One region of the Streptomyces sp. NPDC093252 genome, then DNA from elsewhere that is predicted to be linked to it. Evidence: riboswitches for the same ligand, from Rfam matches in the RefSeq annotation. Region 1 holds a riboswitch; each other region holds the start of a gene.
What was found. Region 1 has a riboswitch for cyclic di-AMP ahead of AB0O01_RS28105 (M23 family metallopeptidase). Riboswitches for the same ligand answer to the same signal wherever they lie in the genome.
Positions count from the first base shown of each region.

Region 2: linked by a shared signal. The riboswitch ahead of AB0O01_RS13385 (transglycosylase SLT domain-containing protein) and the one ahead of AB0O01_RS28105 (M23 family metallopeptidase) in region 1 are both predicted to bind cyclic di-AMP.
Region 3: linked by a shared signal. The riboswitch ahead of AB0O01_RS12400 (NlpC/P60 family protein) and the one ahead of AB0O01_RS28105 (M23 family metallopeptidase) in region 1 are both predicted to bind cyclic di-AMP.
Region 4: linked by a shared signal. The riboswitch ahead of AB0O01_RS09055 (M23 family metallopeptidase) and the one ahead of AB0O01_RS28105 (M23 family metallopeptidase) in region 1 are both predicted to bind cyclic di-AMP.

Region 1 is NZ_JBFBEM010000014.1:241,990-249,621, reverse strand. Features, by position in the region: gene lhgO (L-2-hydroxyglutarate oxidase) at 1-1,212, shown strand, start outside; gene trmB (tRNA (guanosine(46)-N7)-methyltransferase TrmB) at 1,291-2,172, shown strand; gene AB0O01_RS28110 (PrsW family intramembrane metalloprotease) at 2,349-3,674, shown strand; gene AB0O01_RS28105 (M23 family metallopeptidase) at 3,756-4,823, opposite strand; cyclic di-AMP (ydaO/yuaA leader) riboswitch at 4,836-5,001, opposite strand; gene AB0O01_RS28100 (PP2C family protein-serine/threonine phosphatase) at 5,227-6,303, opposite strand; tRNA gene AB0O01_RS28095 (tRNA-Met) at 6,648-6,721, opposite strand; gene AB0O01_RS28090 (alginate lyase family protein) at 6,816-7,632, opposite strand, start outside.
Region 2 is NZ_JBFBEM010000005.1:388,523-396,154, reverse strand. Features, by position in the region: gene recQ (DNA helicase RecQ) at 1-722, shown strand, start outside; gene AB0O01_RS13400 (M56 family metallopeptidase) at 831-1,769, opposite strand; gene AB0O01_RS13395 (fumarylacetoacetate hydrolase family protein) at 1,992-3,353, opposite strand; gene AB0O01_RS13390 (HAD family hydrolase) at 3,886-4,752, shown strand; gene AB0O01_RS13385 (transglycosylase SLT domain-containing protein) at 4,853-5,365, opposite strand; cyclic di-AMP (ydaO/yuaA leader) riboswitch at 5,370-5,540, opposite strand; gene AB0O01_RS13380 (CocE/NonD family hydrolase) at 5,821-7,632, opposite strand, start outside.
Region 3 is NZ_JBFBEM010000005.1:187,381-195,012, forward strand. Features, by position in the region: gene AB0O01_RS12390 (M23 family metallopeptidase) at 1-655, shown strand, start outside; gene pcrA (DNA helicase PcrA) at 864-3,374, opposite strand; cyclic di-AMP (ydaO/yuaA leader) riboswitch at 3,646-3,819, shown strand; gene AB0O01_RS12400 (NlpC/P60 family protein) at 3,826-5,025, shown strand; gene AB0O01_RS12405 (hypothetical protein) at 5,422-6,462, shown strand; gene AB0O01_RS12410 (hypothetical protein) at 6,513-6,866, opposite strand; gene AB0O01_RS12415 (NlpC/P60 family protein) at 7,188-7,632, shown strand, end outside.
Region 4 is NZ_JBFBEM010000004.1:38,236-45,867, reverse strand. Features, by position in the region: gene AB0O01_RS09070 (Glu/Leu/Phe/Val dehydrogenase dimerization domain-containing protein) at 1-348, shown strand, start outside; gene AB0O01_RS09065 (TetR family transcriptional regulator C-terminal domain-containing protein) at 417-1,022, shown strand; gene AB0O01_RS09060 (SGNH/GDSL hydrolase family protein) at 1,036-1,821, opposite strand; gene AB0O01_RS09055 (M23 family metallopeptidase) at 2,084-3,064, opposite strand; cyclic di-AMP (ydaO/yuaA leader) riboswitch at 3,069-3,238, opposite strand; gene AB0O01_RS09050 (tyrosine-protein phosphatase) at 3,706-4,503, shown strand; gene AB0O01_RS09045 (DUF6126 family protein) at 4,616-4,831, opposite strand; gene AB0O01_RS09040 (XRE family transcriptional regulator) at 4,828-5,529, opposite strand; gene AB0O01_RS09035 (aspartate aminotransferase family protein) at 5,610-7,019, opposite strand; gene dxs (1-deoxy-D-xylulose-5-phosphate synthase) at 7,016-7,632, opposite strand, start outside.

The DNA of each region.
Region 1 (7,632 bases):
GTGCGCAGTGCGGGTGGGTACGACTGTGATGTGCTCGTCGTGGGGGGCGGCATCGTCGGGCTGTCCACCGCGTTCGCGATCACCCGTGCCGCGCCCGGTACGCGGGTGACCGTGCTGGAGAAGGAGCCGGGCCCGGCCCGGCACCAGACGGGGCGCAACAGCGGGGTCGTCCACAGCGGCATCTACTACCGGCCGGGCTCCCTCAAGGCGCGGTACGCGGTGCGCGGGGCCGCGGAGATGGTGAAGTTCTGCGCCGAGTACGGCATCCCGCACGCCGTGACCGGCAAGCTGATCGTCGCCACCGACCGCGCCGAGCTGCCCCGGCTGCACGCCCTGGTGCAGCGCGGCCGGGAGAACGGCATACCGGTCCGCGAGCTGGGCGCCGCCCAGATCCCCGAGTACGAGCCGGAGGTCCGCGGCCTCGCCGCCATCCATGTCGGCACCACCGGGATCTGCGACTTCGCCGCCGTCGCCCGCCTCCTCGGCGAGGCGTCCGGCGCCGAGATCCGCTACGGACAGGAGGCCGTCCGTATCGACCGCCGCCCGGAGCGGGGCGTGGCCGTGCTCACCCGCGCCGGCGAGATCGTGCGCGGCCGGGTCCTGGTCAACTGCGCGGGGCTGTACTGCGACGGGATCGCCCGGCTGACCGGCGACGACCCGCAGATGCGGATCGTGCCCTTCCGGGGCGAGTACTACGAGCTGGCCCGCCCCGAGCTGGTGCGTGGACTCGTGTATCCGGTGCCCGACCCGGCGTTCCCGTTCCTCGGCGTCCATCTCACCCGCGGGATCGACGGCGGGGTCCACATCGGCCCCAACGCCGTCCCCGCGCTCGCCCGCGAGGGGTACGGGTGGGGTGTGGTCCGCCCGCGCGAGATCGCCACCACCCTGAGCTGGCCGGGCGTCTGGCACCTGGCCCGGCGGCACTGGCGGTACGGCGGCGGTGAGCTGCGCCGCTCGCTGTCGCGCCGGGCGTTCGCCACGGCCGTGCGCAGACTGCTGCCGGTGGTGCGGGAGGACGACCTGGTGCCCGCCCCGGCCGGGGTACGGGCGCAGGCCGTCCTGCGGGACGGGTCCCTGGTGGACGACTTCCTGATCAAGGAGGGCCCCCGGGCCGTCCATGTCCTGAACGCCCCCTCCCCCGCCGCCACCGCCTCCCTCCCCATCGGCCGGGAGGTCGCACGCAGGGCGCTGTCGGCGCTGGGGGAGGTGTGAGTCAGCCCGAAGGTGTGAGCCGGCCCGCCCGAACCCAGCCCCCCGGCAACCCCCGCCCCCACGTAAAATCGCCCCACTGTGTCTGACTCTTCCCCCTCCCCCGAGCGCCGCCCCGGCCGCACCCCCACGTCGCCCACCTCGCCCGCCTCGCCCGCCTCCCACCTCCCCCACCTCCCCGGTGTCTCCGTGCGGCACAGCAGGGCCAAGGGGGAGCCGCGGTTTCCGGACGGGCCGCAGCCCGATCCCGCCGGGTCGCACTTCGAGCGGCGGATCCGCAGCTTCCAGCCCCGGCGCAGCCGGGTCACCGCGGGCCAGGCGGACGCCCTCCAGCGGCTGTGGCCGCAGTGGGGACTGGACATCGACGGACAGCGGGTGATCGACCTCGGGGAGCTGTTCGGCAACGCCCGCCCCGTGGTGCTGGAGATCGGGTTCGGGATGGGCGAGGCGACCGCGCAGATGGCCGCCGCCGACCCGGACACCAACATCCTCGCCGTGGACGTCCACACCCCCGGCCAGGGCAATCTGCTCAACCTCGCCGAGCAGTCCGGACTGGCCAACGTCCGGGTCGGCAACGGCGACGCGATCATCCTGCTCCGCGAGATGCTCGCCCCCGATTCCCTGGCCGGGCTGCGGGTCTACTTCCCCGACCCCTGGCCCAAGAAGCGGCACCACAAGCGGCGGCTGATCCAGCCCGAGTTCCTCACCCTCGCCGCGACCCGGCTGCGCCCCGGCGCCCTGCTGCACTGCGCCACCGACTGGGAGCCGTACGCGGAGCAGATGCTCGACGTCCTCACCGCCCATCCCGGCTTCGCCAACACCCGGGACGACGGCGGGTTCGCCCCGCGTCCCGCCTTCCGCCCGCTGACCCGGTTCGAGGGACAGGGCCTGGACAAGGGGCACGCGGTGAACGACGTGATGTTCCGCCGCGTACCCCACGGGGAAGACCCCCTCAACCCGTAAACCGACCGCACCCCCAGCCCGAGCTCCAGCGACCCCTGTGAACCCCCCAACCCCCGTCCCTCTTCCTCCCCCCCAACCCCCGAACCCCCAACCCCCCATCCGCGCGCCCGTCCCGCCCGTTCCCCGCCCCCCGGGCACCGTCGCGGCCCGCGCACCGTCTCGTTAGGGTCGACGTCGTGGCCACCAACCCCCCGTACCCGATCCACCCCGGCGGCCCGGCCGCCGAGGCACCGGCGCCCCGGCGTGAGCGATGGTGGCGGCGCGGGGTGCGGTACGCGCTGGCCCGTCCGACGGCCCTGCGGCGGGTGCGCCACGGCGGGCTGGTCGGGCTGCTGGCGCTGTCCGGGGTGGTCATCCTCGCGCTGGTGCGCCAGGAGACCGGCACCGAGGGGTTTCTCGTCGGCCTGGGCCTGGCCCTGCTGCCGGTGCCGCCGCTGATAGCCGCGTTCCGCTGGCTGGACCGGGTCGAACCCGGCCCCTGGTGGAATCTGGTGTTCGCCTTCTCCTGGGGGGCGTGCGCGGCGGCGCTGATCGCGATCGTCACCAACAGCTTCGCCACCCGCTGGATCGCCACCGCCACCGCCGACCCGAGCGGCGCGGACACTCTCGGCGCGACCGTGATAGCGCCGGTCGTCGAGGAGTCCGCCAAGGGCGCCGCGATCCTGCTGGTCTTCCTCTTCCGCAGACGGGACTTCACCGGGGTCGTGGACGGGGTGGTGATCGCCGGGGTCACCGCCACCGGCTTCGCCTTCACCGAGAACATCCTCTATCTGGGCAGCGCCTTCGGCACCGACCGGGCCGACGGGGACACCGGGGTCGCCGCGGTCACCGTCGCCACCTTCTTCGTCCGGGTCGTGATGTCCCCCTTCGCGCATCCGCTGTTCACCGTCCTCACCGGGATCGGCTTCGGGGTCGCGGCGCTCGCCGGGGAGCACCAGCGGCGGCGGCGCGTGCTGCTGCCCCCGGCCGGGCTGCTGCTGGCGATGGGGCTGCACGCCTTGTGGAACGGCTCCTCGTCCCTGGGCGACCACGGCTTCTTCGCCGTCTACGGCACCTTCATGGTGCCCGCGTTCGCCCTGCTGACCGGGGTGGTGGTGTGGATCCGGCAGCGCGAACTGCGGATGGTCCGCGAGGAACTGCCCGCGTATGCGGCCACCGGCTGGTTCTCGCCCGCCGAGCCCCACGCGCTCGGCTCGATGCGGGCCCGCAGGCTCGCCCGGGAGTACGCGGGCCGCAGGCTCGGCCGCCCGGCGGCCCGTACGGTCGCCGAGTACGAGACGTACGCGACCTCGCTCGCGGTCCTGCGCCACCGGGGCGACCGGGGCCGGGCCCGCGCCGACTTCGTCACCCGGGAGCGGGAACTGCTCGCGGCGCTCTGGCAGCGCCGGCACATCGCCGGACCCGCCCTCGCCCACGCCGCCCATCTCACGGCCCCGCCGGTCCGGCTGTACCCACCGCGGCACACGGTCGCCGGGTACGGCGGCAACCCGTATCGCTCCTGAGGGCGGCGGGCGGACAGACGGAACCGGCGGCCCTGACGTCGGGGGGTTGTCGTCAGGACCGCCGGGAGGGGGAACGGTCCGTCAGGGGTTGAGGCCCTTGTCTCGGAGCCAGGCCAGCGGGTCGAGGCTGCCGCCGGAGCCGGTGTGGACCTCCATGTGGAGGTGGGCGCCGGTGACATTGCCGGTGGCGCCGACCCGGCCGATGACCTCGCCGGTGGTGACCTTCTGGCCGACGCTGACACTGATCGAGGACTGGTGGGCGTACCAGATCTCGGTACCGTCATCGAGGGTCAGCACGGTCTTGTAGCCGTACGAACCGTCCCAGCCGGCCGAGGTGATGGTGCCGGAGTGGACGGCCTTGAGGAGTGTGCCGGTGGGCGCGGCGAAGTCGAGGCCGGTGTGGTACCCGGAGGACCAGAGCGAACCGGCCTGACCGAACGTCGAGGTGAGGGTGTACGACGAGGTCGGCAGCGCGAACTGCTTGGCCAGCTTGGCGAGGCGCTCCTCCTCGGCCTTGCGCGCGGCCTCCTCCTCCGCCTTCTTCTTCTCGGCGGCGGCCTTCTCGCGGGCTTCCTTCTCCGCCTTCTCGGCGGCCTCGGCGGCCTCCTTCTCGGCGGCGGCGAGCAGCGCCTTGGCGGCCTTGGTGTCGACCTGGTCCTGCTGGTTCTCGGCCTGGGCCAGGATGCGGGCGCGCAGCGCCTCACCGGCGTCGGTGGTGCCCTGGTCGGTGTCGGCCGGGGTGACGCCGAGGCTGCTGAGCGGGGTGGTGGTCGGCTCGGGCTCGGGCTCGTCCGTGTCGCCTTCGTCGTCCGTGAAGGTGGCGAGGTCGGGCAGGGAGATGGCCACCGGCGGCTTGCCGGTCTGCGCGGTGGCCATGCCGCCCGCGCCGACGGCGGCTATGACACCGACGCCCAGGACCGTGGAGCTGCGGGCCAGGCCGCCGCGGGCGAGTCCGCCGCGCTGCTTGGCCACCCGGTGCCGGCCGCTGCGGACCGGACGGACGGTCTCCGCGGAGGGGTTCCACTCCTCCCACGGGCCCTCGTCGGTGCGGGGGCCGCCGTAGACGACGGTCTCGACCGTGCCGACGGTGTCGCCGGTGCGCTGGGCGGGGACGAACGGGGCCCCTGGAGCAGGCCGGTTGGACGCCACGTAGGCGTACTCCTTTCCTTCCCTCATCGCCTACCGGGTTAGCTGACGGGTTCGGAGAGGAAGGTCTCCTACGGGCGTCACCGGCCAGGTCGCGGACAGCGGCCATGGCGGTATACGTCCGATTCACCCCAAAGTGGTGGTTCCCCGGTTCCCTTGCGGAATTCGGCGCTTGAGCACGGAGCCGCCTCTTGTGACGGCTGGTACGACCGCGCTGCGTTATCGGACAGTAATAGAACCCAGGGGTGATTTCCAAGCGCTTCCTGGAGATCCTTCACGCTCTTACGCCGGACGTACGGGCGATGAACGGGCGAAATTCGGGCGAGTCGACCGCCGAACGGGCAGGAGGCGACGGCCGCCACTTTATGACGGTGACTCAGATGTTATGCGGAGGGCGGTCGTTCATTTACCCACCGTGACCGGGCGCGGGTCCGCCCGGCTCCGCACCGGGCCGCCGTACGGCGAGCAGCGCCATGTCGTCCGTCATCCCGCCCCCGCTGTGCCGCCGCACCTCCTCGGAGAGCACCGCCACCAGTTCCGCCGGCCCCCGGAACCGCCGTCCCGCCAACTCCTCCTCCGGTTCGAAGAACTCGCCGTGCCCGTCCCGCGCCTCGGACAGCCCGTCGGTGAACAGCAGCAGCGTGGCCCCGCCCGGGAACTCCGCCTCCTGCGCCCGGTCCGGCCAACTGCCCAGGTCCCCCATCCCCAGCGGCAGCGCCGGTTCGGTGGCGGGCAGCGCGCGCAGCGAGCCGTCGGCGTACAGCAGCAGCGGGCCGGGGTGTCCCCGGTTGACCAGCCGGACCAGGTCCCGGCCGGGCGGGATCTCGGCGAGGACGGCGGTGGTGAACCCCTCGAAGGCGTCCAGCCCGTCGCGCCGGGTGCCCTCGCGGGCCAGCGCCCGTTCCAGCCGCCCGGCGACCGCCTCCAGGGTGGTCTCCCGCTCGGCGGCCTCCCGGAACGCCCCGATCACCACCGCGACGGCCGCCACCGCGCTCATCCCCTTGCCGCGCACGTCCCCGACCACCAGCCGGACCCCGTGCGGGGTGTCCTGCACCGCGTACAGGTCGCCGCCGATGAACGCGCCCGCCTGGGCGGCCTCGTAGCGGGCGGCGATGTCGAACCCGCCGATCCGCTCGTCCGGTTCCGGCAGCACCGCGCGCTGGGCCGCCTCGGCGATCTCCCGGGCGGAGGCGAGCCGGGCGTCACTGCGCCGCACCAGCACATTGATCAGCACGGCGAGCGCCGCGACGGTCGCCACCGTGATGACCTCGGTCATGGTCTTGGCGGAGAACGGCTGGTCCACCCCGAGGTGCACCACGAACATCACCACCACGGCCACCACCCCGGTCAGGACGGTGTACCGCAGCCCGAACAGCGGCGCCGCGATCAGGGGCGCGGCGGTGAAGAACGGCACGGCGGTGAACTGGTCGGGCGTCAGGGACTCGTACAGCGCGCCGCCGACGATCATCAGGGCCGGGAGCACGCGCACAACCGGTCGGATGTACGAGAACCCGCCCTGCGCCGCCGTTCCGCTCCGCGGTGTGCCGCCTTGCGGTGTGCCGGTTCGTGGTGTGCCGGTTCGCGGTGTCCTGCCCGGCCCCGGCGGCCCGGTGTACGGCCCCTCGCCCTCCGCCTCACCAGGCCGCACCTCGCGTCTCCCGCCTTCGTCCCTGTCCGTCCAGGGTTGCCGGAGCGGGAGCGGCGGGCGAGCCGGGCGGTCCGACCGGATGAACGGGGGGAGGGGGGAACGATAGGGACGCGGGGACTGAGGGGCGAAAACACTCAGGGCCGGAATCCGTGATCCGGATTCCGGCCCTGAGCCTTGAGTAGCGGGGACAGGATTTGAACCTGCGACCTCTGGGTTATGAGCCCAGCGAGCTACCGAGCTGCTCCACCCCGCGTCGGTGTGTCACCAGTGTACGCCATGGACGGGAGGGGTCGCACACACGGCCGCCGCCCTTGGCCCCCGCCCTCCCCTTTTCTCCCGCTCTTCACCTATTCACCGGGGTTTCCGGCGTGGGTGAGGGTCTCCCAGGCGACCAGCAGTCCGTCCGTACCGGCCGGGCGGGCGGCGGTGGCCAGGCGGTGGGCGGCCGGGACGGGGGTGCCGAGGCGGTTCTCCAGATGGTTGAGGGCGACTTCGAGTCCGGGGCCGAGGTTCCCTTCGACGTCCCCGCCGCCGCACAGCCGGCCGGGGGCGGGACGGCCCTGCCCGTAGGGGGCGTGCAGGGTGAGCGCCGCCTTGAGGCGGGCAGCGGCGTCCTCGTACAGGTCCACGCCCTGGTGCCAGGCCGTCTCGGCGGCGTGGGCGGTGGCGGCGACGGCGTGGCCCACCCGGGCGAGGCTCCGGCAGGTCTCCTGGGTCAGGCCGTCCTCGAAGGCGCGCGGCCGGGACCAGGACGCGCGGATCCGCTCCGGGGTCCCGGCCGCCGCACCGGCCGGGGTGCGGGGCAGCGGGCCGTCCCGCCGGAGGTAGAAGACCGCGGGGACGCGGTCGCGGAAGCGGGCGAGGGAGGCGTCGAAGGTGCGGTGGTCGTCCAGGAAGACGGCCAGGGAGAGCGCGGCGGCGGTGGTGACCAGGGCGCGGCTGCCGTCGTCGTCGGGCGCGGAGCGGGTGACATGGGGGAGGTGGGCGGTGCGGAGCATGGTCTCGAAGCGGTGGACCCGGTCCTTCGGCCAGCCCGCGCCCGGGGTGTGCCGGACGATCTCGGCGGCCCGCGCCCAGATGCCGCCGGACCGTCCGGCCTGGAGTACGGCACCGGCCCCGCTGTGCCGCTTCAGCTTGGCCGACCAGGCGTCCATGATCTCGGCG
Region 2 (7,632 bases), on a different contig from region 1:
TCGGCAAGCGGACGGCCAAGGTGATCCAGTTCGACCACGACCAGCTCTCGGTGTTCGGCATCGGCGAGGAGATGGAGGAGGGCGAGTGGCGGGGCGTGGTCCGGCAGCTCCTGGCCCAGGGCCTGCTGGCGGTCGAGGGCGACTACGGCACGCTGGTGCTGACCGAGGCGAGCGGCGAGGTGCTGCGGCGGGAGCGCGAGGTGCCGCTGCGCAAGGAGCCGAAGAAGGTACCAGCGGCCCGGTCCGGGGGCTCCCGGGGCGAGCGCAAGGGGAAGTCCTCGGCGGCGGCCGAACTGCCGCAGGCGCTGGCACCGGCGTTCGAGGCACTGCGCGCCTGGCGCGCCGAGCAGGCCAGGGAGCAGGGCGTTCCGGCGTACGTCATCTTCCATGACGCCACGCTGCGGGAGATCGCGACCCAGTGGCCCGGGTCGGTGCGGGAGCTGGGCGGGATCAGCGGGGTGGGCGAGAAGAAGCTCGCCACGTACGGGGAGGGTGTGCTGGAGGTATTGGGGGGGCTGGAGCGGCCGGGGGAGAGCGCGGGGGCGGATACCGGTGCCGGTGTGAGTGCCGGTGCTGCCGGTGTGGTGGCCGGTGCCGGTGGTGCGGCCGGTGCTGGGGCCGGGCGTGGCTCCAGACCCGCCTCCGGGGCCGGGGCTGCGTCCGGTGGGGACGAGCTGTGGCCCGACGAGGAGATGGAGCCGGAGCCGGACGACTGGGCGTAGGGCGGGTCCGACGGATCTTCGCGGGCGCCGCGACGCCCGGCACGCCCCAGGGGCCGGTCCGGTGGAGCTGCTGCTCGCCGCCCGGAGGGCTGACCCTTGTCGGCGGGCTCAGCCCAGGGCGTTCAGCCCCGGCAGGAACGTGATGATCAGGGGCAGGAGCGGGACCAGCGCGGCGGCGGTCGTGGTCAGGGCGCGGCGGCGGCGGTTCAGGCGGGGCTTCGGCTCCAGCAGCCGGTCGACGCGCTCGCCCAGCAGCCGGTGGCTGGAGGAGCAGGACAGCACACCCCGGTGCTGGTTCAGCTCGATCAGCGCGAGGGCGGTGGTGAGGTGGCCGCAGCGGCGTGAGGCGGTGTCGTCGGCGGCCAGCTCCACCAGTCGCCGGGTCTGGTCGCAGAAGTGGGCGAACAGCGGAACCCGGGGGAAGCCGGTGGCCAGCGCGGTGGACAGATGCAGCAGCCAGTCGTGGTGGGCGCGGGCGTGACCGCGCTCATGGGTGAGGACGGCGTCGAGCTGGTGGTCGGTGAGCTTGTGCAGGGCGCCGGTGGTCACCACGAGCTGGGGCGGATGGCCCGGCAGCCACCAGGCGTCCGGGTAGTCGTCCTCCAGCACCAGCAGCGGGCCTCGCGAGCGGGGCAGCCCGGCGGGCAGCTCGGGGGCGCGTTCGCGCAGATGGGCGCGGGTGGTGCCGCGCCGTCGGCGGACCTCGACCAGTTCCCGGGCGAGCATCGCGGTGGTCCAGGCCGCGCCGCAGGCCAGCAGCACGGTGAGGACCACGGCCCAGACCGGCGCGGCCGACAGATCGTAGGCGGCGGTGACGGCCGGGGGCGCCGGGGCGAAGACATGGTCGCGGACGGTCTGGAAGACGGCCGCCGCGCCCAGCGTCAGCGCGGTGAGACAGCTCAGCAGGACCGTGGCGACCAGGCACTGCCACACCCACAGCCCGACCACCGGCTCCCGCTCGGGCCACTCGGCCCGGGTCAGCGCACGGGGTGCCGGCACGGCGGCCATCAGGCCGACGACGGTCAGCAGGAGGAGGGTGACGGTCATCCCAGGGTCTCCGGATCCTGGTCGGGACGGGCGGCGGCTCGGGCGGGCGGGGCGGGGCGGACAGGGCGAGTGAGGGGCAGGCGATGAGATGGCGTGGATCATGAGGACGGAGCGGACGATGCGGAGCACCCCACACAGGTCACTCACATGCGCGCCGCCGCCCAGTATGACGGCCCCGGGCCCCTGGAGTCAGCCGTCGGAACGGGGAAACCCCTCACCCCCTCATGACCTCCCCGCGACCACCGCCCCCGCGGCCACCGTGCCGTCGACCACCGTTCCCTCGACCTCGCCCAGCCCCACCCGCAGACCGTTCTGCCCCGGGGCCCAGCCCGTCAGCGTCACCACGTCCCCGTCCTCCAGGAAGGTCCGTCCGCCGCCGGGCAGCTCCAGCCGGTCGCGGCCGTTCCAGGTCAGCTCCAGCAGACAGCCCCGCTCGCGCTCGCCGGGTCCGCTGACCGTGCCGGAGGCGTAGAGGTCGCCGGTGCGCAGCGAGGCCCCGTTCACCGTGAGGTGGGCGAGCTGCTGGGCGGCGGTCCAGTACATGGTGGAGAAGGGCGGCTCGGAGACGACATGGCCGTTGATCGCGACGGACAGCCGCAGGTCGTATCCGTTCGGCTCCTCGTCGCGGTCGTCGAGATACGGCAGCGGTGGATGGGTGCGCTCGGGCGGGGCGATCCGGGCCTGCTCCAGCGCGTCCAGCGGAGTGATCCACGCCGAGATCGACGTGGCGAAGGACTTGCCGAGGAACGGGCCCAGGGGCACGGTCTCCCAGGACTGGATGTCCCGGGCCGACCAGTCGTTGAGCAGGCAGAGCCCGAAGACGTGGTCGCGGAAGGCGCTCTGCGCCACCGGGCTGCCCAGGGCGCTCGGCACGCCCACCACGAAACCGACCTCGGCCTCGATGTCCAGGCGGGTGGTGGGGCCGAAGACCGGTGCCGGGTCGGCGGGGGACGTGTGCTGCCCCGACGGCCGTACGACGTCCGTGCCCGAGACGACGACCGTCCCGGCGCGGCCGTGGTAGCCGATGGGGAGGTGCTTCCAGTTCGGGGGGAGGGAGTCGGGGGCGCCGGGGCGGAAGATCCGGCCGACAGTGCGGGCGTGGTTCTCGGAGGAGTAGAAGTCGACGTAGTCGGCGACCTCGAAGGGCAGGTGCAGGCGCACCGAGGACAGCGGGTACAGCAGCGGGGCGATCACCTCGCGGTGCGCGGGCACGGTCACCCAGGCGGTCAGCGCCCGCCGCACGTCCGACCAGGTGGTACGTCCGGCGGCGAGCAGCGGGCCGAGGGTGGGGCGGGCGAGGAGCGCGGCGTAGGGGGAGCCCAGGGCGTGGGCGGCGGCCCCGGCGTCCAGGACCCGGTCACCGAGCCGGACCCCGACGCTCCGCCCACCCGCACCCGTACCCGTACCGGCACCCGTACCCGTACCTGTACCGGCACCCGTACCCGTACCGGCATCCGCCCCGGCCGGTGAGAAGACGCCGTAGGGGAGATTGTGCGGCCCGAAGGGGTGGCCCTCCGGGATGTCGAAGGGGTCGCCCCCATCCGCGCGGGAGGGGTCACTGTCGGGGACGCCGATGGGTGGCATGCGGTCTGCCTCGCTCTCGTCTGCCGGAAGGGGTGCCGAGCCGGTGCCGCGCCGGGCCACCGGCCACGGTACGTCGTCTCCCTACCCCCGCCCCTCATGATCTAGAACGCCCGAGAGATTCAGAAATGTCATGAAAGGAGCCCACTCCAGCGAATACCCGCCCACCCGGACACCCGCACACCCGGCATCCCTGCGGAGCGCGCCCCCCTTCGCAGAGCGCCCCTCACAGGGAGCACCTCCCCCCGAGCAACTCCTGAGTGCTCCCCGAGCACCCCCCCCCGAGGACCCCCAAGCACCCCCTGAACGTCTCCGGAACGCTCCGGGAACGCCCCGGGGACGCCCCCCGGCCCCTCGCGGAGCGACCCCCTCTGAGTGAAAAGCGGACCCGTTTTCAGCAGTCGTCCCGGGCGCCCGCCGAGTGAAAGGCCGCATGGTACAGGGGAGTTGACCGGGGCGGGCGGGTCGTCGGGGAAGCCGGCCGACGTCCGGTTCGGGCCGGGTCGGGGCCGCGCGATGTCCGTATTCTCTGATCATGGCCGCACCCACCGCATATGCCGCACGCACCGCGCGCATGACGTTCGCCCTTGTCGCCACCGACCTCGACGGCACTCTGCTGCGCGGTGACGACACCTTCTCCGACCGCTCGCTGGCCGCGCTGGCGCGGACCGCCGAGGCCGGTGCCCGGCATCTGGTGGTGACCGGTCGCCCGGCCCCCCGGGTGCGCCCGCTCCTGGAACGCCTGGGCAGCACCGGTCTCGCGGTGTGCGGCCAGGGCGCGCAACTGTACGACGCGGGCGCGGACCGCCTGCTGTGGTCGGTCACCCTGGACCGGGAACTGGCGGAGACCGCGATCGGCAAGATCGAGGCCGAGGTCGGGGAGGTGTACGCGGCGGTCGACCAGGACGGCGTGGACGGGCTCACCCTGATCGAGCCGGGCTATCTGATGCCGCACCCGACCCTGCCCGCCGTCCGCGTAGGGCGCCGGGCCGAGCTGTGGGCGGAGCCGATCAGCAAGGTGCTGCTGCGCCACCCGGACCTCACCGACGACGAGTTGGCGTCGGTGGCCCGCGCGGTGGTCGGTTCCCTGGCGACGGTCACCATGTCGGGTCCGGGGACCGTCGAACTCCAGCCGTGCGGGGTGACCAAGGCGACCGGGCTGGCGCTGGCGGCCGGGCGGCTGGGGGTGCGGGCGGAGCACACCATCGCGTTCGGGGACATGCCCAATGACATTCCGATGTTCGACTGGGCCGGATATGGCGTGGCGATGGCCAATGCCCATCCCGAACTGAAGGCGGTGGCCGACGAGGTCACCACATCGAACGAGGACGACGGCATCGCCGTCGTCCTCGAACGGGTCTTCCCCCGGCGGCTGCCCCAACAGTCGCCCGGGAATCCATGAATGCGTTGATCCCGAATCGCGAATGCCGCATGGGGAATTCAAGAATGCGGCATTCGGCCCGTCTGCGCTTTGCGGGCCCCAACCCGCAAAGCGCAGTGGATCAGTAGGCGCCGAAGACGTTGTCGATCGACCCGTACCGGTCCGCCGCGTAGTTGCAGGCGGCGACGATGTTCGCGATCGGGTCGTACGGGTCGTAGACCGTCCCGGAGACGTGGTACGCGGCGAAGGTCGGGTCGATCACCTGGAGCAGGCCCTTGGACGGGGTGCCGGCGGCGGCGTTGGAGTCCCAGTTGTTGACGGCGGCCGGGTTGCCGGACGACTCGCGCATCACATTGCGGTGGATGCCGTCGTAGCTGCCGGGGATGCCGTTCTGCCGCATGACGTCGAGGGCCTGGCGGATCCAGCCGTCGAGGGTGTTCGGGTAGGCCGAGGTGGCCGCCGAGACGACGGTCGGGGTGGCGGCGGTGGCGGTGGTGGCGCCGATGATCGGCAGGGCAAGCACGGCGGCGCCGGTACCGGCGACGGCCAGTCGGCGGGCGATGCGGCGGACCCGGGTGGAGCGGTGCGCGGACCCGGGAAGGGCGGACACGGGAGCGGACAGGGGAAGGGACATGGGAACGGTTCCTCTCCTACGCCTGCGAGGTGAGCTGTCGGGTTCGGGCGGGGAGGTGCCCGGCCGGCCCTTGCGGGCACGGCTTCACCCCGAGCCGCGCCAGGACGTCAAGACGTCCGGCCCGGCGACTTACCTGGGTCCCCCGCTCCTGCCGTGGATCTAGTGAGTTGGTGCGGGCGGTGGCAGGACTAGGCGTCCGCCCGACTGGCCGGGAACGTATGCGAGAGCGGATGTCCGAAACAAGTGGTGGAATCACAGATCGCCGCTTCTGATCTTTATCCCGCCATCTGCCGCACATGATCCTTTGCGGCTGGAAAGGTTCAACTCGTGCGATGGGGAAGGTGAATCGGGGTGCGGCGGCGGAACGGCTCCGGATCGGGGGGAGGTGGATGCGAGTGAGTCAAGTCACGCCCGTGCGCAAGAGTGGTAAATCGGGCAATGCTCCCAAGTCCCTATTAACCAGCGGTGCGTGGAATCCGACGTTCCCAGGTGCGGTGGAAGATCACCTCGCGGCCGAGGGTGCAAATCACCTCATTAACGGTCAAAAACTCCGTCGCCGTGCAGGTGATCTCCGACCGGGCCCGGACCCTGGTGTCCCAGGCCGCGTCCGGCCGGTGCAGCCGGATCGTCCGGTCCGACCGGGTCCGCGCCGACAGCGCGTCGCTGTCCCGGATCGTGTACGACTCCAGCGCCTCCTCCGTGACCTCCAGACCGTCCGGATGCACCTCGGTGCCGCCCGGCCCCGGTGCGACCTCCAGCCGCCACTCGCCCCGGGCCACGTCCCGCACCACCAGCCGCCCGGGGCGCGGCTCGTCCAGCGTGACCGGGGAGACCACCCCGAGCGGCCCCGCCTGCTCCGCCTCCCCCTCGGGCCCGCCGCCGCTCCCCGGCCCCCGCTCCGGCTCCCGCACCGGCAGCTCCAGCGCGCTGCCCGCCGGGTCCAGGACGAACCCGGCCTCGGAGCCGGGCTGCGGCCACACCCACGGCCAGTACGCGGACGAGACGGCCAGCCGCACCCGGTGCCCCGGCGCGAACACATGCCCCGCCGCCCCCAGCTCGAAGGCCACCTCCTCCGTCGTGCCCGGCGGCCACGGCACCGCCCGGTCCCGCCCCGCCCGCGCGCAGAGGTTCAGCACCCCCCGGGTCACCAGCACCGAGGAGCCGTCCGGGGCGACATCGCACAGCCGCGCGATCACCTGCCCCCGCTCCACCTCGCAGCGCAGCCGCAGCCGCACCCGGGGCCGCCCCAGGACCCGGATCCCGCTGCCGCCGGCCGGGAACTCGAAGCAGACCGACCGCCCGTCCTCCGCCCGCTGGTCCGGCGGCAGATCGGCATCGCCCCCGCGCGGCAGGAAGGCCCCCGCGTCGACCCCGGTGTGCATCGGGGACCGTACGGCCGCGGGGGCGCCCTGGAGGGCGTACACGACCGGGGTGATGTGCGGGGAGGGCCAGGCGGGCTCGGCGGTCCAGGGGCCCGGCAGGGACCCGCGGGAGGGGGTCAGGCAGGCGCGCAGGGGCGGATCGGCGCTGACGCCGGTGTCCCGGCCCTTGAGCCAGTGGTCCCACCAGCGCAGGGTCTCCTGGAGGAAGCCGATCGCCGGGCCGGGCGGGCGGCCCCGGTCGGGGTACTCGTGCGGCCAGGGCCCGAGCAGCCCGCGCACCCGGGCCGCCGGAAGGTGCTCCACCAGCCGCAGCACGGTGTCCCGGTACGGGTCGTGCAGCCCGCCGACCGCGAGGACCGCCGCCCGGATCGCGCCATAGTCCTCGCGCACCGCGCCGGCCGCCCTCCAGTACCCGTCACGGAGCTGATGGCCCAGCCAGGTGTGCAGGGGCGGCTCCAGGGCGTCCAGCCGGTACTGCCACAGGTCACGCCAGCCGTCCCCCAGGTACCGGGGGTCCGGCGGGCGGGCGGCGAGCGCCAGGGAGCGCGCCGCCCAGTGGGGCAGATCCGCCGCCTGGACGGAACCTCCCGCGTACTGCCCGTCGTTGTCGTAGTGGTCGTCCGTGGCGCAGACGCTGACGACCGCCTTGAGCGGTCCCGGTGCCAGGGCCGCCGTCCGCAGCGCGAGGGAGCCGCCCCACGAGATGCCGATCATGCCGACCCCGCCGTCGCACCACGGCCGCGCCGCCAGCCACTCCACCACCTCGGCGGCGTCCGCCGCGTCCGCCGAGGGCCCGTCCCCGGGTACGCCCCCGCTGTTGCCGTGCCCGCGCGCGTCGACCCGGACGCTCGCGTAGCCGTGGCCCGCGTACCAGGGGTGGCGCTG
Region 3 (7,632 bases), on a different contig from region 1:
CGGTATCGCCGCCGCCTCCGTCGGTTCCCTGACCGGCGACTCCAAGGAGACCTCGACCACCGCGGCCGACGCGCAGCCGGTGAAGCCGTCCACCGCCAACAACCAGCTCGACACCCAGTTGGCCAGCCTCAGCGCGGAGGCCGACGACTTCGCCGACCGGGCCAGCCGGACGCAGGAGCGCATCGACCTCAAGGCCGAGCAGGAGGCCGAGCGCAAGCGGGCGGCGGAGGAGGCGGCCCGCAAGGAGCGGCTCCGCCCGAAGTTCGCCCTCCCGGTCGCGCAGGGCGGACTCAGCGCCTACTACGGCCAGTCCGGCATCAACTGGATGTCCGTCCACAGCGGTATCGACTTCCCCGTCTCCTACGGCACGCCCGTGATGGCCGCCACCGACGGCACCGTCCGCACGCAGTTCAACTCGGCCTACGGCACGATGGTGATCCTTACCGCGATGGACGGCACCGAGACCTGGTACTGCCATCTGTCGACCTACGCGGTCGCGTCCGGTACGACCGTGAAGGCTGGCGACACCATCGCCTACTCCGGTGACTCCGGGAACTCCACCGGCCCGCATCTGCACTTCGAGGTCCGGCCGGGCGGGGGCGCCGCGATCGACCCGCTGGCCTGGTTCCGCAGCCACGGCCTGGACCCGACCTGACCGGCCTGGCCCGATCTGACCGGCCTGACCCGGCCGGGTCGGCCTGACCTGATCTGACCGACCCGGTCTTCCCGGGCGGCCCCGCCTGCCTGCGGACCGTCGACCGTCCGTCCAGGACGGCACCCCTGGCACCAGTCCCCTAGGACCGTCCCCCCTGGACGGCCCCCATAGGACCTTCTTACCGGACCCCGCCCTACAGGACAGGCCCCTACAGCTTCTCCACCGGCGCGTACCGCAGCAGCAGCCGCTTCGGCTTGGCGTCCCCGAAGTCGATCGTCGCCTCCGCGTTCCCCCCGGTGCCCTTGACCCCGACCACCGTGCCCAGCCCGAACTGGTCATGGGTCACCCGGTCGCCGACGGCCAGGGAGACCGCCGGCTGCTCCGCCGATCTGCGGGTGGCGAAGCCCGAGGCGCCGGACGCGGACGAGCGGGACCGGGTCGAGGACAGGGACGCGGCTACCCCCGACACCGGACCGGCCGGAGCCGCCGTCGCCCCCGTGCGCTTCCAGTCGACATGCGTCGGCGGGATCTCCTCCAGGAAGCGGGAGGGCGGGTTGTACGACGGCTGCCCCCAGGCGCTGCGCATCGCCGAGCGGGTGAGGTAGAGCCGCTCCCGCGCGCGGGTGATGCCGACATAGGCGAGGCGGCGCTCCTCCTCCAGCTCCTTGGTCTGGCCGAGGGCGCGCATGTGGGGGAAGACGCCGTCCTCCATGCCGGTCAGGAACACGACCGGGAACTCCAGGCCCTTGGCGGTGTGCAGGGTCATCAGCGTGATGACCCCGGCGCCGTCCTCCTCGTCCGGGATCTGGTCGGAGTCGGCGACCAGGGCGACCTGCTCCAGGAAGTCGGCGAGCGTGCCGCCCGGGGCCGGGGCCTCGGGCGCTTCCCCGCCCCCGGCGCGCTCCTGCTCGAACTCCAGGGCGACGGCCGCGAGTTCCTGGAGGTTCTCGATCCGGGTCTCGTCCTGCGGGTCGGTGGACGCCTGCAACTCCGCGAGATAGCCCGTGCGTTCGAGGACGGCCTCCAGGACCGTGGCGGGGCCCACGCCGGACTCCACGATCGTCCGGAGGTCCTCCATGAGCGTGTTGAACCGCTTCACGGCGTTGGTGGAGCGGGCGGCCATGCCGTACGCCTCGTCCACCCGCTTCAGGGCCTGCGGGAAGCTGATCCTCTCGCGCTGGGAGAGCGCGTCGATCATGGCCTCCGCGCGGTCGCCGATACCGCGCTTGGGGACGTTGAGGATCCGGCGCAGCGGCACCGAGTCCTCCGGGTTGGCGAGGACCCGCAGATAGGCCAGAACGTCCCGGACCTCCTTGCGCTCGTAGAAGCGGACGCCGCCGACGACCTTGTAGGGCAGGCCGACGCGGATGAAGACCTCTTCGAAGACACGGGACTGGGCGTTCGTCCGGTAGAAGACGGCGACATCGCCCGCCTTGGCGTCGCCCGCGTCCGTGAGACGGTCTATCTCGTCGGCGACGAACTGTGCCTCGTCGTGCTCGGTGTCGGCGACATAGCCGGTGATGCGCGCGCCCGCGCCCGCGTTGGTCCACAGGTTCTTGGGGCGGCGGGACTCATTGCGCTCGATGACCGCGTTGGCGGCGGTGAGGATCGTCTGGGTGGAGCGGTAGTTCTGCTCCAGCAGGATCGTCGTCGCGTCCGGGTAGTCCTCCTCGAACTGGAGGATGTTGCGGATCGTCGCGCCCCGGAAGGCGTAGATCGACTGGTCGGCGTCGCCCACCACGCACAGCTCGGCGGGCGGCAGATCGTCCGGGCCCGGCGGTACGTCGAGGTCCTCGGGGGCGCGCTCCCCGGTGCCGACCAGCTCGCGCACCAGCGCGTACTGGGCGTGGTTGGTGTCCTGGTACTCGTCCACCAGGACGTGCCGGAAGCGGCGGCGGTAGTGCTCGGCGACATCGGGGAACGCGCGGAGCAGGTTCACCGTGGTCATGATCAGGTCGTCGAAGTCGAGGGCGTTGGCCTCGCGCAGCCGGGACTGGTAGAGGGCGTACGCCTGGGCGAGGGTCTTCTCGAAACCGTCGGTGGCCTGCGCGGCGAAGTCCTCCTCGTCGATCAGCTCGTTCTTGAGGTTGCTGATCTTGGCGCTGAAGGACTTGGGCGGGTAGCGCTTGGGGTCGAGGTCCAGATCGCGGCAGACCAGGGCCATCAGCCGCTTGGAGTCGGCCGCGTCGTAGATCGAGAACGACGACGTGAAGCCGAGCTTCTTGGACTCGCGGCGCAGGATCCGCACACAGGCGCTGTGGAACGTCATCACCCACATCGCGTTCGCGCGCGGGCCGACGAGCTGCTCGACGCGCTCCTTCATCTCACCGGCGGCCTTGTTGGTGAAGGTGATCGCGAGGATCTGGCCGGGGTGGACACCGCGCTCGGCGAGGAGATAGGCGATGCGGTGGGTGAGCACCCGGGTCTTGCCGGAGCCCGCACCGGCCACGATGAGCAGCGGGGTGCCCGCGTGGGCGACCGCCGCGCGCTGGTTCTCGTTGAGCCCCTCCAGGAGCGCGGCCGGGTCGAGGGCGGGGCGGGGGGCGCCGTCCCGGTAGTACGCGTCCCGGTCCGGGGGCGCGTCGAACTTCCCGCCGAACAGATCGTCCGGAACCGGCTCCGGCGCGTGCTCGTCCTCGGGGGGAGGCGGGGGCTCCTCCTCGTGCCCGCGGGGGCTTCGGAGGTCCGCCAGGAAGCTGTCGTCAAAGAGGCTGCTCATCGCTCTCCGAGTCTAGGCCGCCCCACTGACAACCCGGGGCCGTCCCGCTCCTTTCCCGCTCCTCGCCCCTCCTCCCGCCCGGTGACGCAGGGTGGCGGATCTTGAGCGGGGCGCGGTGGGAGGGGGTGCGGGGCGGACCGCGAGGGCCGCCGGACGGAAAGGTCACGAAAATGTATCGGGCATAACGCCCACCAACCTTCACAGGCGCCACACCAGTTGGCTACGGTTCCGGGCAGGCCGAACGACCCCCACCGGCGAACGTCGCCGGGCCGTCCGGCCTCCGTCGAGTCCGGCGAGCCCCCTGGGCGGCCGGAGCCGGGGACCCACCGACACCTGGGGTGAATCGGTCCCGACTTCCGTCCCGGGAGCGGACCGTAGGGCAACCCTTCCGAAGCACCCGCCCGAACCCGACAGCTAACCCGGTAGGCGGCCCATGGAAGGAGTCGCCTCCTTGGCGTCGCACCGCAAGTCCCACCCCACGGGCACGCGCCTGGCCGGAATACGCACCCCCGTCCTCGCCACCGCCGCCCTGACCTCCGTAGCCCTGCTCTCGCAGACGGCCACCGCCGCGCCCGCGGACGACAAGCCGAGTCTGGAGGAGGTCGAGAAGAAGGTCGACGACCTCTACCGTCAGGCCGAATCGGCGACGGAGAAGTACAACGCCGCGAAAGAGAAGACCGGCAAGCAGCGCAAGCTGCTCGACACCCTGATGGACGATGTCGCGCAGCGCACCCAGAAGCTGAACGACGCGCGCGAGGAGCTGGGTTCCTACGCCGCGGCCCAGTACCGCACCGGGGCCGCCGCCCCCAGCACCGCGAGCCTGCTGCTGGCCGACTCGCCGCAGGACTACTTCGACCAGACCCAGTTGATGGGCCGGCTCACCGAGCGCCAGAAGACCGCGGTCGACGACTACTTCGCCCAGCAGTCCGAGACCATGGAGAAGCGCCAGGACGCCGGCGAGAGCCTGGAGACGCTGGCCGACGCCCAGGACGACCTCCGGACGGCCAAGGCCACGGTCCAGCAGAAGCTGGCGGACGCGCGCGAGCTGCTCTCCGAGCTGACCGCCGAGGAGAAGGCCCGGCTCGCCGAGATCGAGCGGGAGAAGCGGGCGGAGGCCGAGCGCGAGGCCGAGGAACTGGCACGCCAGCAGCGGGCCGAGGAGGAGGAACGCCGCCGGGAGGCCGCCGCGGCGGCGGAGCGGCAGAACGAGGAGCAGAGCGGCTCCTCCGGCACCCCGGGCTCGGACTCCGGCTCGACCGGCTCAGGCTCCCCCGCCACGGACCCGTCCTACGCCACCAAGGCCGAGAAGGCGATCGGGTTCGCCCGCGCCCAGATCGGCAAACCGTACGTCTGGGGCGCCACCGGCCCCGGCTCCTACGACTGCTCCGGCCTCACCCAGGCCGCCTGGAAGGCCGCCGGCGTCACCCTCCCCCGGGTCACCTACGACCAGGTCAACGCCGGAACCACGGTCACCGTCTCCGCCGCCCAACCCGGTGACCTGGTCTTCTTCTACGACGACGTCACCCATGTCGGCCTCTACATCGGCAACGGCATGATGATCCACGCCCCGAAGCCGGGGGCGTATGTCCGCGAGGAGTCGATCTTCTACGACGGTGAGTCGTCCATCCACAGCGTGGTGCGGCCCGCCTGAGGGGCTTGAGCGGGATCGGGTTGGCCGGGATGGGGTCGGCCGGGATCGGGCTTGACCGGGGTCGGGTCGGGGTCGAGCTTGAGGGGGGCGGGTCGGCTCGGGGTCGGACCTGGGCCGGGTCGGGGGGCGTGAGGTAGTGAACCGGCCCTGGGGGCGGTCGAGCGCCGGGGGCGCGTGTCGCAGGGTGCACGCCCCCTTGTGGGGCCCATAGGAGGCCGTTACTGCGAGGGCTGGGCGGGCCCGTTACTGCGAGGGCGGGACGGGCGGGCACTCATCGGCCGCGGATGGCTGCCGAGCACGTCCGCCCCCTATCCGGCTAGTACCGATTTACCCCTTTCCGTCCGCCCCCGTGCGCGCCCCCGTCGTCCCGGGCGGCGCGCTCCTTACGATCGCCCCATGTCCGGCACCGGCACCCCTTCCCTCCGCGCCTGGTGGGCGCAGCGCCCACCGGCGACCGGGGCCGCCGTGCTGGCGACCGGCACCATGTCGATCGGCCTGCGCCTGGCCGGATACGACGTCCTGTCCGGGATCCTGCTGGCGGTGACCGGGATCGCCTGGCTGGCCCTGGTCGCGGACTTCGCGGCACGGCTCCTGGGCGGCCGTCCCTACGCTGCCCGGCTCCTGGGCGACCGTCAGAGCAGCCCGCGGGAGGCCGGTACGCCCGCCGAGCCTGTCGCGTCCGCCGCACCCGCCGCGCTCACCGCCGTCGCCGCGACCACCGTCCTCGGCACCCGGCTGGCCGCGCAGAACTGGCAGCCCCTCGCCGAAGCCCTGCTGGCCGCCGCCGCGCTGCTGTGGCCGGTGGTGCTCGTGATCGGCGTGACGCACTGGCGGGCGCGGATGCCGGGCGCGGTGTTCCTGGGCTGTGTCGCCACCGAGGGGCTCGCGGTGCTCGGCGGGACCCTGGCGAAGGCGGAGGGGGCGGCCTGGCTCGGACACGCCGCGATGGTGCTGTTCTGGCTGGGACTGGTCCTCTGCGCCTTCGCGCTGACGCGGTTCGACTTCCGGCAGATCCGGGACGGGGCCGGTGACCACTGGCTGGCGGCCGGCGCGCTCGCCCTCTCGGCGCTGGCGGGCTCCGGGCTGATCGCCGCCGACAGCCCGGCGCTGTATCTCTGGAACGCCGACGACCGCGGGGTGCTGCGGAACGTCACCGGGGCACTGCTCACGCTCGGCCTGGCCCTGTACGCCATCCTGCTGGCGGCGGAGGCGGCCCGCCCCCGGCCGGGCCACGACGTACGGCGCTGGGCCACCGTCTTCTCCATGGGCGTGACGGCGACAGCGATGCTGTCGGTCGGGACCGCGATGGATGTCTCCTGGCTGCGGACCCCGGCCGAGGTGCTGCTCTGGGTCGCGGTGGCGGCCTGGCTGGTGGTGGCGGGGGTGGCGGTGGAGGGCGCGTGGCGTGCGCCGCGCGCCCCCGAGGGGAGCCCCTGACACGGGGTTCGGGGTTGCCGCGCCCCTGACGCAGCCCTCGGCGTCGCCCTCTACGTCCAGAGCACCGCGATGAAGATGTTCGCCGTGGTCAGCAGCCCCACCAGGCCGAACAGCCCCTTGTCCACCTTCTCGTCGTCGCGCTTGACATAGACCAGCCCGAGGATGACCACCAGCAGCGCCAGCTTCACACCGATCTTGATGTTGTCGACGGTCTGGTCGTCGGCCTGGTTGAGGCCGACCAGGACGACGCCGGTGACCAGCATGGTCAGCGCGCCGTGCAGCATGGCGGGGACGAATCGCGCGGTGCCCTGCCCCATCGCCTTCATCTGGGTGAGGAAGCCACCGAGCAGCGAGGCGATGCCGATGATGTGCAGTCCGACGAAGAGGTGGATGAGTACGTCCATGGGGCCGGAGCCTAACCAGCGCCCCCGGCCCCGCACCGCACCGGGCACCTCCCGCCCGCCCCGGCACCCCCGCGTACACTGCCGTCCCCCTCCCGCACCACCGAACCCCCACCTCGGTCATCCACGCACCCGAAGACGACCCGGCACCGACGCGATCCGCCACCGCGGCCGGTCACACCCGCTCCACTCCCGCCATTTCCGTACATTCCGTTACCGAGCTGTCACACCGCGGCCTAGCGTCCTCCCCCAGGCGACCGGCTTCCCCTCGGCGCCCCGGGCCGGACGACGGTACGAGACGGTACGAAAGGACGTGCAGTCCACGTGGCAGCGCACCGCAAGCCCCGACAGCTCCCGGCCGGTGGCGGCAAGGCCCGCAGAGCGGCCACGCTCGCCCTCGCCGGCGCGGCGACCGCGACCGCGTTCGACGGGACCGGCCATGCCGCGCCCGAGCTGACCGCGGCGCAGGTCAAGGCCAAGGTGGACCGGCTCTACCAGGAGGCGGAGGCCGCCACCGAGCAGTACAACGGCGCCAAGGAGAAGGCCGAGGCCGCGCGGGAGCGGCTGGGGCTGCTCCAGGACGAGGCGGCCCGCAAGGAGGAGCGGCTCAACACCGAGCGGGCGGCGCTCGGGACCGTGGCCGCCGCCCAGTACCGCAGCGGTGGCCTCGACCCGGCCCTCCAACTCGCCCTGTCCGAGGACCCGGACGGCTATCTGGACGGGGCCGCGTTCGCCGAGCGGGCCGGTGACCGGCAGTCCGCCGCGGTCA
Region 4 (7,632 bases), on a different contig from region 1:
ATCGACACCACGAACCAGCACCTGATCACCGCCCGCTGGATCGTGGAGGCGGCCAACATGCCGGTGACGGCGGCGGCAGAGGAGCTGCTCGCCGCGCGGGGCATCACCGTACTGCCCGATGTCGTGGTCAACTCCGGCACCAACGCCTGGTGGTGGTGGACCCTGTTCGGGGACATCGGCCCGGACGCCGAGGGGGCCCTGCGGCACACCCGGCGCTCGCTGCGCGCGCTGGTCGAGCTGATGCTGACCCGTGCGGAGCGCGACGGCACGACCCCGCGTGCCGCCGCCCACGCGATCGCCGCGGAACGGCTGCCGGTGATCGCGGAGCGGTACGGCTGGTACCGCTGACAGCCCCCGGCGGGGCACCCGCCCGCGGGACCGCGTGGCCGTCGGGGCGGGCGATAGGGTGGGCCGCCATGGCGAGAGTGCGGTTGAGCGTGGCGGAGCGGCGTGAGGAGATGTTGCGGGCCGCCGTCGGACAGATCGAGGAACGCGGGGTCGCGGCGGTACGGATCGCCGATGTGGCCGCGGCGCTCGGGGTGAGCAACGCGCTCGTGCTGTACCACTTCTCCACCAAGGAGAAGCTGGTGGCCGCCGCCTTCACCCATGCCGCGCAGGACGATCTCGCCCAGTTGCGCACGCTGCTCGGCCGCCGGACCAGCGCCCTGCGCCGGTTGCGGTCGGCGGTGCGCTGGTACGCCCCCACCGGACCGGCCAAGGGCTGGCGGCTGTGGATCGAGGGCTGGGCGGTGGCGCTGCGCGAACCGGCGCTGGCGGAGGTCACCCGGGACCTGGACCGGCAGTGGAAGTCGGCGCTCGCCGAGGTGATCGCGGAGGGGGTGGCCGCCGGGGAGTTCCGCTGCGCGGACCCCATGGCCGCCGCGCTGCGGCTGACGGCGCTGCTCGACGGTCTCGCCGTCCAGCTCACGTCGTACGCGGGCGCGGTCTCCCGCGCCCGCGCGCAGCGGTGGGTCGACGAGGCCCTCGCCCGGGAGCTGGACCTGCCGCACCCACATCCCTAGAACGTGACAGGGGTCAGGCCACGGAGGCGATGCGCGTTCTGATGGCGTCCGGGGACAGCGCGCCCTTGGCGGTGACATGGTCGCCGGAGGACTCGCCGCGCAGGCGGCGCCCGATCCAGGGCACCAGGTACTCGCGGGCCCAGTGGACATCGTCGCGGCGGACGTCCAGGGTGCCGCGCGGTGGACGTGGGGGCCAGGGCTGTTCGGGGTCGGCCGGGGGGTCCACGCCGAGCGCCTGACCCGCCCGCAGGGCCACCCGGGTGTGACCCTCGGCCGAGAGGTGCAGCCGGTCGTCGTCCCAGGCCCGGCGGTCCTGGACGGACTTCAGGGACCACAGGTCGAGCACCGGGCAGCCGTACCGGTCGGCCACCGCCCGGACATGTCCGTTGTAGGTCGCGATCTTCCCGCGCAGATGCTTGAGCAGCGGCACCCCCCGGGGGTCGAAGCCGGTGGTCACGAGGACGGTGCCGGCCGCCTCGGTGAGGACGGCGACCGCGCGCTCGAAGCGCTCGGCCACGTCGTCCGGGTCGCTGCCCGGCCGCAGGATGTCGTTGCCGCCCGCGCAGAACGAGATCAGGTCGGGCGCGAGGGCCGCGGCTCTCGGCACCTGGTCCGTCACGACCTGGTCCAGCAGTCTGCCCCGCACCGCGAGGTTGGTGTAGTCGAAGTCGCCTTCCGGGCGCCGGTCCGCGAGGAGGACCGCGAACCGGTCCGCCCAGCCGACAAGTGCCCCGTCGGGGCCGGGATCGCCCACGCCCTCGGTGAAGCTGTCCCCCACCGCCACGTACGACCCGATCACTGATCTGGTGTCATTCTTCGAATCGTCTGCCACATCGCCCCATGATTCCCCTTCGAATGTGAGCTACGCGACCGTAATAAAGGGTTGACGGGCGGTGAGATAAGCCACGGACCAAGGCTTGGTCAAGTGCGGAATACCTGGATGTCCGACGGATCGTCAGATGTCGGGTCCCCCACCATCGGTCCCGGGTCGTGGTGAACGCTCCGTAGGCCGGACCCGGGGATCGGGGTCCGGCCTACGGAGCGTGCGCGTGGCGGGTGCCTCAGCCGATGGAGAGGCCCTTGCCCCGCAGATAGGCGAGGGGGTCGACATCGGAGCCGTAGTCCGGCCCGGTGCGGATCTCGAAGTGCAGGTGCGGGCCGGTGACATTGCCGGTCGCGCCGGAGAGGCCGACCTGCTGTCCGGCGCTCACCGACTGGCCCGCCGAGACGGACAGCGAGGACAGGTGGGCGTACTGGGCGTAGTAGCCGTCGGCGAGCCGGATGACGACCTGGTTGCCGTACGCGCCGCCCCAGCCGGCCGAGACGACCGTGCCGGCGCCGACGGCCTTGAGCGAGGTGCCGGTCGGGACGGAGAAGTCGACACCGGTGTGGTAGCCGCTGGACCACATGCTGCCGGACTGGCGGTACGCGGTGCCCACGCCGCCCGCGACCGGGAGGCTGGCGCCCGAGGACGACGCCGGGGCGGGGGTGTTCGAGGAGCCGGAGGACGAGGAGGAGCCGGACGACTTGGTCGCGGGGGTCTCCTTGGTCTCCTCGCTCTTCTCGGCCTTCTCGCTCTTCTCGGTGGTGCCGGTCGTCCCGGTCGTGCCGGTCCTCTCGGTGGTGCCGCCGGACGCCTTGCCGCCGAGCGTCAGCTTGAGGCCGGGGTGGATGAGCGACGGGTCGTCGCCCACGGCCTCGCGGTTGTCGGCGTACAGGGTCTGCCAGCCGCCGCTGACCTCCTGCTCGTCGGCGATCTTCGAGAGATAGTCGCCGACCTTCACGGAGTAGGTCCGGGTGCTGGTCTGCGGGGCCGCGGACTTCTGGTCGGCGATCCGGGTGACGGTCTGCTGGGGCACCGCGCTGGGTGCCGAAGTGACGGCTTCCGCCGGCTTCTGGGGAACGGACTGGCCGGGGGCCGCGTGGGCGCCTGCGGCACCCATCAGCGGGAGGGCGAGTGCGGCGCCGCCGGTTCCGGCGACGGCGAGGGAGCGTGTCAGACGCAGGCTCCGGGGACGGCGGTGCTTACCCTTCGCGGGCATGGTGAATTCCTCTCCGGCGCCTGCGAGGTGAGCTGTCGGGTGCGAGCTGGAGATGCCCGGCCGCGTGGGGGAACGCGACTAAACCCCTAGCCGTTCCGGAGACCGGAACAGGCGTTGAGTCCTGTGGGTCCCCCGCTCCTGCCGTGCACGGGTGGGTTTCTGCGGGGTCCGGACGGCGGCAGGATTCGGCGTTCCGCCCGGATTCGGTGGCGAACGTAAGCGACCTGGACGCACGGGGACAAGCAAGGGGTTCCATGTAAAGGCCCCGTTCTTGATCCATGCGGGTAATTCCCGGTCACCCTCCGTCGCATTTCCACCTGTCGAATCACTCAAGGGCCCATGAAAACGGGGTTGATTACGTGGGCATGAGGGGCGACGGACGGTCACGGATATGACGCTGCTCACGTGGTGCCGCGCCAGCTTCCTTTATTCCAGAGCGAGTTGTAATCAAGGTAATGAAGAATGGCAATTCGGACAGAATTCCCACATGCGGCACAGTCGGAGAAGTGGTGCATCGAGCAGCCAGAGTGAAGCATGGGGTTCTTTGTGGGCTTTCGCCCGTTTCGTCATGTCGTATCGTCAAAGGGAAGCCGCCACCCGGCAACGGAGCCGGGCGGGCGAGCCGACTGGGAGGAGCCCCCGTGACGCAGCAGGTCCCGTCGACCGAGCCCGAACTGGCCGGAATCCGCAATTTCCGTGACGTCGGCGGACTGCCGACCGTGGACGGCCGCCGGGTGCGGTACGGGGTGCTGTTCCGCAGCGGCCATCTCGCACACGCCACCACCGAGGACGCCGCTTTCCTGACCGGCCTCGGACTGCACACCGTCTTCGACTTCCGCAACTTCGCCGACCGGGGTCTGGAGGGCAGGGATGTCGAACTGCCCGGCGTGCGCAATGTGAACATTCCGCTGAGCGACCCGGCGGAGGGCGCGGAGTTCTGGGCGATGGTCCGGGACGGCGAGGTGGAGCAGCTCCGGGAGATCCTCTCCGAGGGCCGGGCGGCGGGCCGGATGATCGACTCGTACCGCAGGATCGTCGTCGAGCGCACGGGTGAGCACTCCCGGGTGCTGCACGCGCTCGCCGAGGACAGCGTCCCGGCGCTGATGCACTGCGCGGCGGGGAAGGACCGCGCGGGGCTGTCGATCGCGGTGACCCTGCTGGCGGTCGGGGTGGAGCGGGAGGCGGTCTTCGAGGACTATCTGAAGTCCAACGCCAAGCACCGCCGCTACAAGGTGCGCCGCGGCGGCGACGCCGCGACCGCCTACACCCCCGAGATCATGGAGCTGCTCAGTCCGCTCTTCGACGCGCGCGCCGAGTATCTGACGGCGGCCTTCGAGACCATCGAGGAGACCTGGGGCGGTGTCGAACCGTATCTGGAGCGGGGGCTGAAGCTCGCCCCGGAGACCCGTGAGCGGCTGCGGGAGCGGCTGGTGGGCTGAGAGGGCTGAAGGGCTGAAGGGCTGAGGGCTGAGCACGGCCGGGAGGCCGGGAGATCGGGCGGCGGCTCGGTGCCGCCGCGTCGGCCGCCCGGCCGCCACCGGTCCGGCCGGTCTACTTCGCGCCGACCTCGAAGAGCAGATAGAGGAACGCGGCGAAGACATGCCCCACCGCGACATAGATGAACAGCCGGATCCAGATGCCGGGGTACCGCTTCTCCTTGACCTTGGCGGGCCTGGCGGGCTGGACGGGCCCGGCGGGCCCGGCGCCGGTGGTTCCTGCGGTCCCGCCGGTTGCGGTGGGCCCGGTGGTTCCGGTGGTCTCACTCATCGCGTTTCTCCCGTGATCGGGCCGAGGCACAGCGCGGCCGTGGGGCTCTGCAAGAGGGTGTGGACGAAGAGCAGCTCGACGCCCTCCGGATCGCGGGCGGCGATCCGGTGCGGGGTGAGCGAGTCGAAGTGGGCGCTGTCCCCGGGGCCGAGCTGGTGCCCGGCGTCACCGAGGCGCAGCCGCAGCCGCCCCTTCAGGACGTAGAGCCACTCCTCGCCGGGGTGCACCCGGACGATGTCGCCCTGGGAGCCGTGGGGCACCTTGACCCGCAGGGCCTGCATGGCGCGGCCGGGGGCGCCGGTCTGCCAGTAGGTCCAGCCGCCGGCCTCGGTCGGGTCCATGTGGTCGCCGCGGATCACGGCGTCCCGGTCGGGGACGGTCTCGCCGAGCACCTCGGAGACCGTCGTACCGTAGACACGGGCGAGGGCGAGCAGCATGGGCAGGGAGGGCTGGCGTCCGCCGGTCTCCAGGCGGGAGAGGTGGGCGGGGGAGAGTCCGGCAGCCCGCGCCGCGGCCTCCAGGGTGAGCGAGGCCCGGCGGCGCAGGGCGCGCAACTGCGGGGCGACGGCCGGCAGGGGCTCGGCGGCGCCGGGCTCGATGCCGGGTTCCGTTCCGGTGCCGGTGCCGGTGGTGACTTCAGTTCCGGTCCCGGTCCCGGTGCCGGGGATGTGCTCCGGGGCGGTCTCTGGAGGGGTCATGCCCTCCATTCAGCCCGAGAATTACCTCCGAGGCAAATTGCTTGTCTCAGAGACAAGAACCCCGGTTCGGTCGCGGAACGTCAGCGGTTGGCCACCGCCTGTTTGACCAGGGTCCGGCCGAAGTCCCAGATGAGTCCGCCTCCGTTGTGGGCGTCGTCCATGACGTCCGTGAAGGCGGCCACGAAGCGGTCCACCTCCCGCTCCCCGATGGTGAGCGGCGGGATCAGTTTGATCACCTCCAGATGGTCGCCGGAGACCTGGGTGAGGATGCGGTGGCGCTGGAGCAGCGGGACGACCACCATCTGCGCGAAGAGCCCCTTGCGGGCCGCCTGGAGCATCGTCCAGCGGCTGCGCAGCCCCAGCGAGGTGGGCCGCCCGAACTCGATGCCGACCATCAGACCGCGCCCGCGCACATCGGCGAGCAGTTCGTACCGGTCGACCAGGGCGGCGAGGCGGGTGCGCAGCAGGTCGCCGGTGGCGCGGGCGTTCGCGACGATCTGCTCGTTCTCCATCACCGACAGCACGGCGAGGCCCGCCGCCATCGCCTGGGCGTTGCCGCCGAAGCTCGCCGAGTGCACCAGCACCCGGTCGATGGACGAGTAGACCTTCTTGAAGATCCAGTCCCGGCCCAGGGTCGCCCCGACCGGCACATAGCCGCCGGACAGCGCCTTGGCGACACAGACCAGGTCCGGCTCGACGCCCTCCTCGTGCTGGTACGCGTAGAAGTCGCCGGTGCGGCCGAGGCCGGTCTGCACCTCGTCGGCGATCAGCAGCGCCTTGTGCCGGTGCAGCAGGTCCTGGGCGGCGCGTAGATGGCCGGGCGGGGCGGCGTGCACGCCCTTGCCCTGGATCGGCTCGACGATCAGGGCGGCCACATCGCCCTTGCGCAGCTCGCGGGCGAGGGCGTCGAGGTCGCCGAGGGGGACGGCGGTGTCGGGCAGCAGAGGGGCGAAGCCGTCCCGGAAGCCGTCCTCGCCGTTGACGGAGAGGGAGCCGGTGGTCAGCCCGTGGAAGGCGTGGTCGCAGTACAGGATCCGGCGTCTGCCGGTGGCCCGGCGGGCGAACTTCAGGGCGGTCTCCACCGCCTCGGTGCCGCTGTTGCCGAAGAACACCCGGTCCAGGTGGGGGCTGTGGGCGAGGAGCCGTTCGGCGAGCAGTCCGGGCAGCGGCGGGCAGTCGAAGCGGGTGAGGTCGGCGAGCTGTGCGTCCAGGACGTCGTGCAGCGCCCGGCGGATCACCGGGTGGTGGCGGCCGAGGCCCATCACCCCGAACCCGGCGAGCATGTCGAGGTAGTCGGCGCCCTCGGTGTCGTAGAAGTAGGCGCCCTCGGCGCGCTCGTAGACCTTGTCGAAGCCGATGGTGTGCAGCATGCGCGGGAGCTGGTGGTTGAGGTGGCGGGCGTGCAGCTCGTAGCGCTCGGAGCCGCGTTCGGCGAGCAGCGCGGTGAGATCGAACGTCCCGGCGCCGGGGGCGCATCCGGGGGTGGTCATCGCTGGGTCTCCTCGGCGGGGGGTGTGGAGAGGGTGCGGGGGGTGCCGGTCCCGGCGGGGGGCTTGTCGGGGGTGCGAGGGGTGCGGTTCCCGGCGGGCGGCCCCGGTGGGTGGCTGCCGTCCCGGGCGGTCGTGGTGGTCCCCGGTGTGCCGGAGGTGGTGTCCCGGGTGGTCCCCGGTGGGCCGGAGGTGGTGTCCCGGGTGGTCCCCGGTGGGCCGGAGGCGTCCTGCCGGGCCAGGCTCGCGCTGATCCGGCCGGCGATCTCGACCGGCGTCAGCCCGATGTCGGCCAGCACCTCGGCGCGCTTGGCGTGGGCGAGGAACTGCTCGGGGACGCCGAAGCGGCGGACGGGGACGTCCACCTCGGCGTCGCCCAGCGCGAGGGCGACGGCGGAGCCGACCCCGGCGGCGCGGCTGTTGTCCTCGACGACCGCGACCAGCCGGTGCCGGGCGGCGAGCGGTGCCAGCTCGGGGTCGACGGGCTTGACCCAGCGCGGGTCGACCACCGTGCAGCCGGTACCGCGCGCTTCGAGCAGTTCGGCGGCCCGGAGGCAGACCGGGGCCATCACCCCGACCGCCACCAGCAGCACCTCGGGCCGGTCGGCGCGGTGCA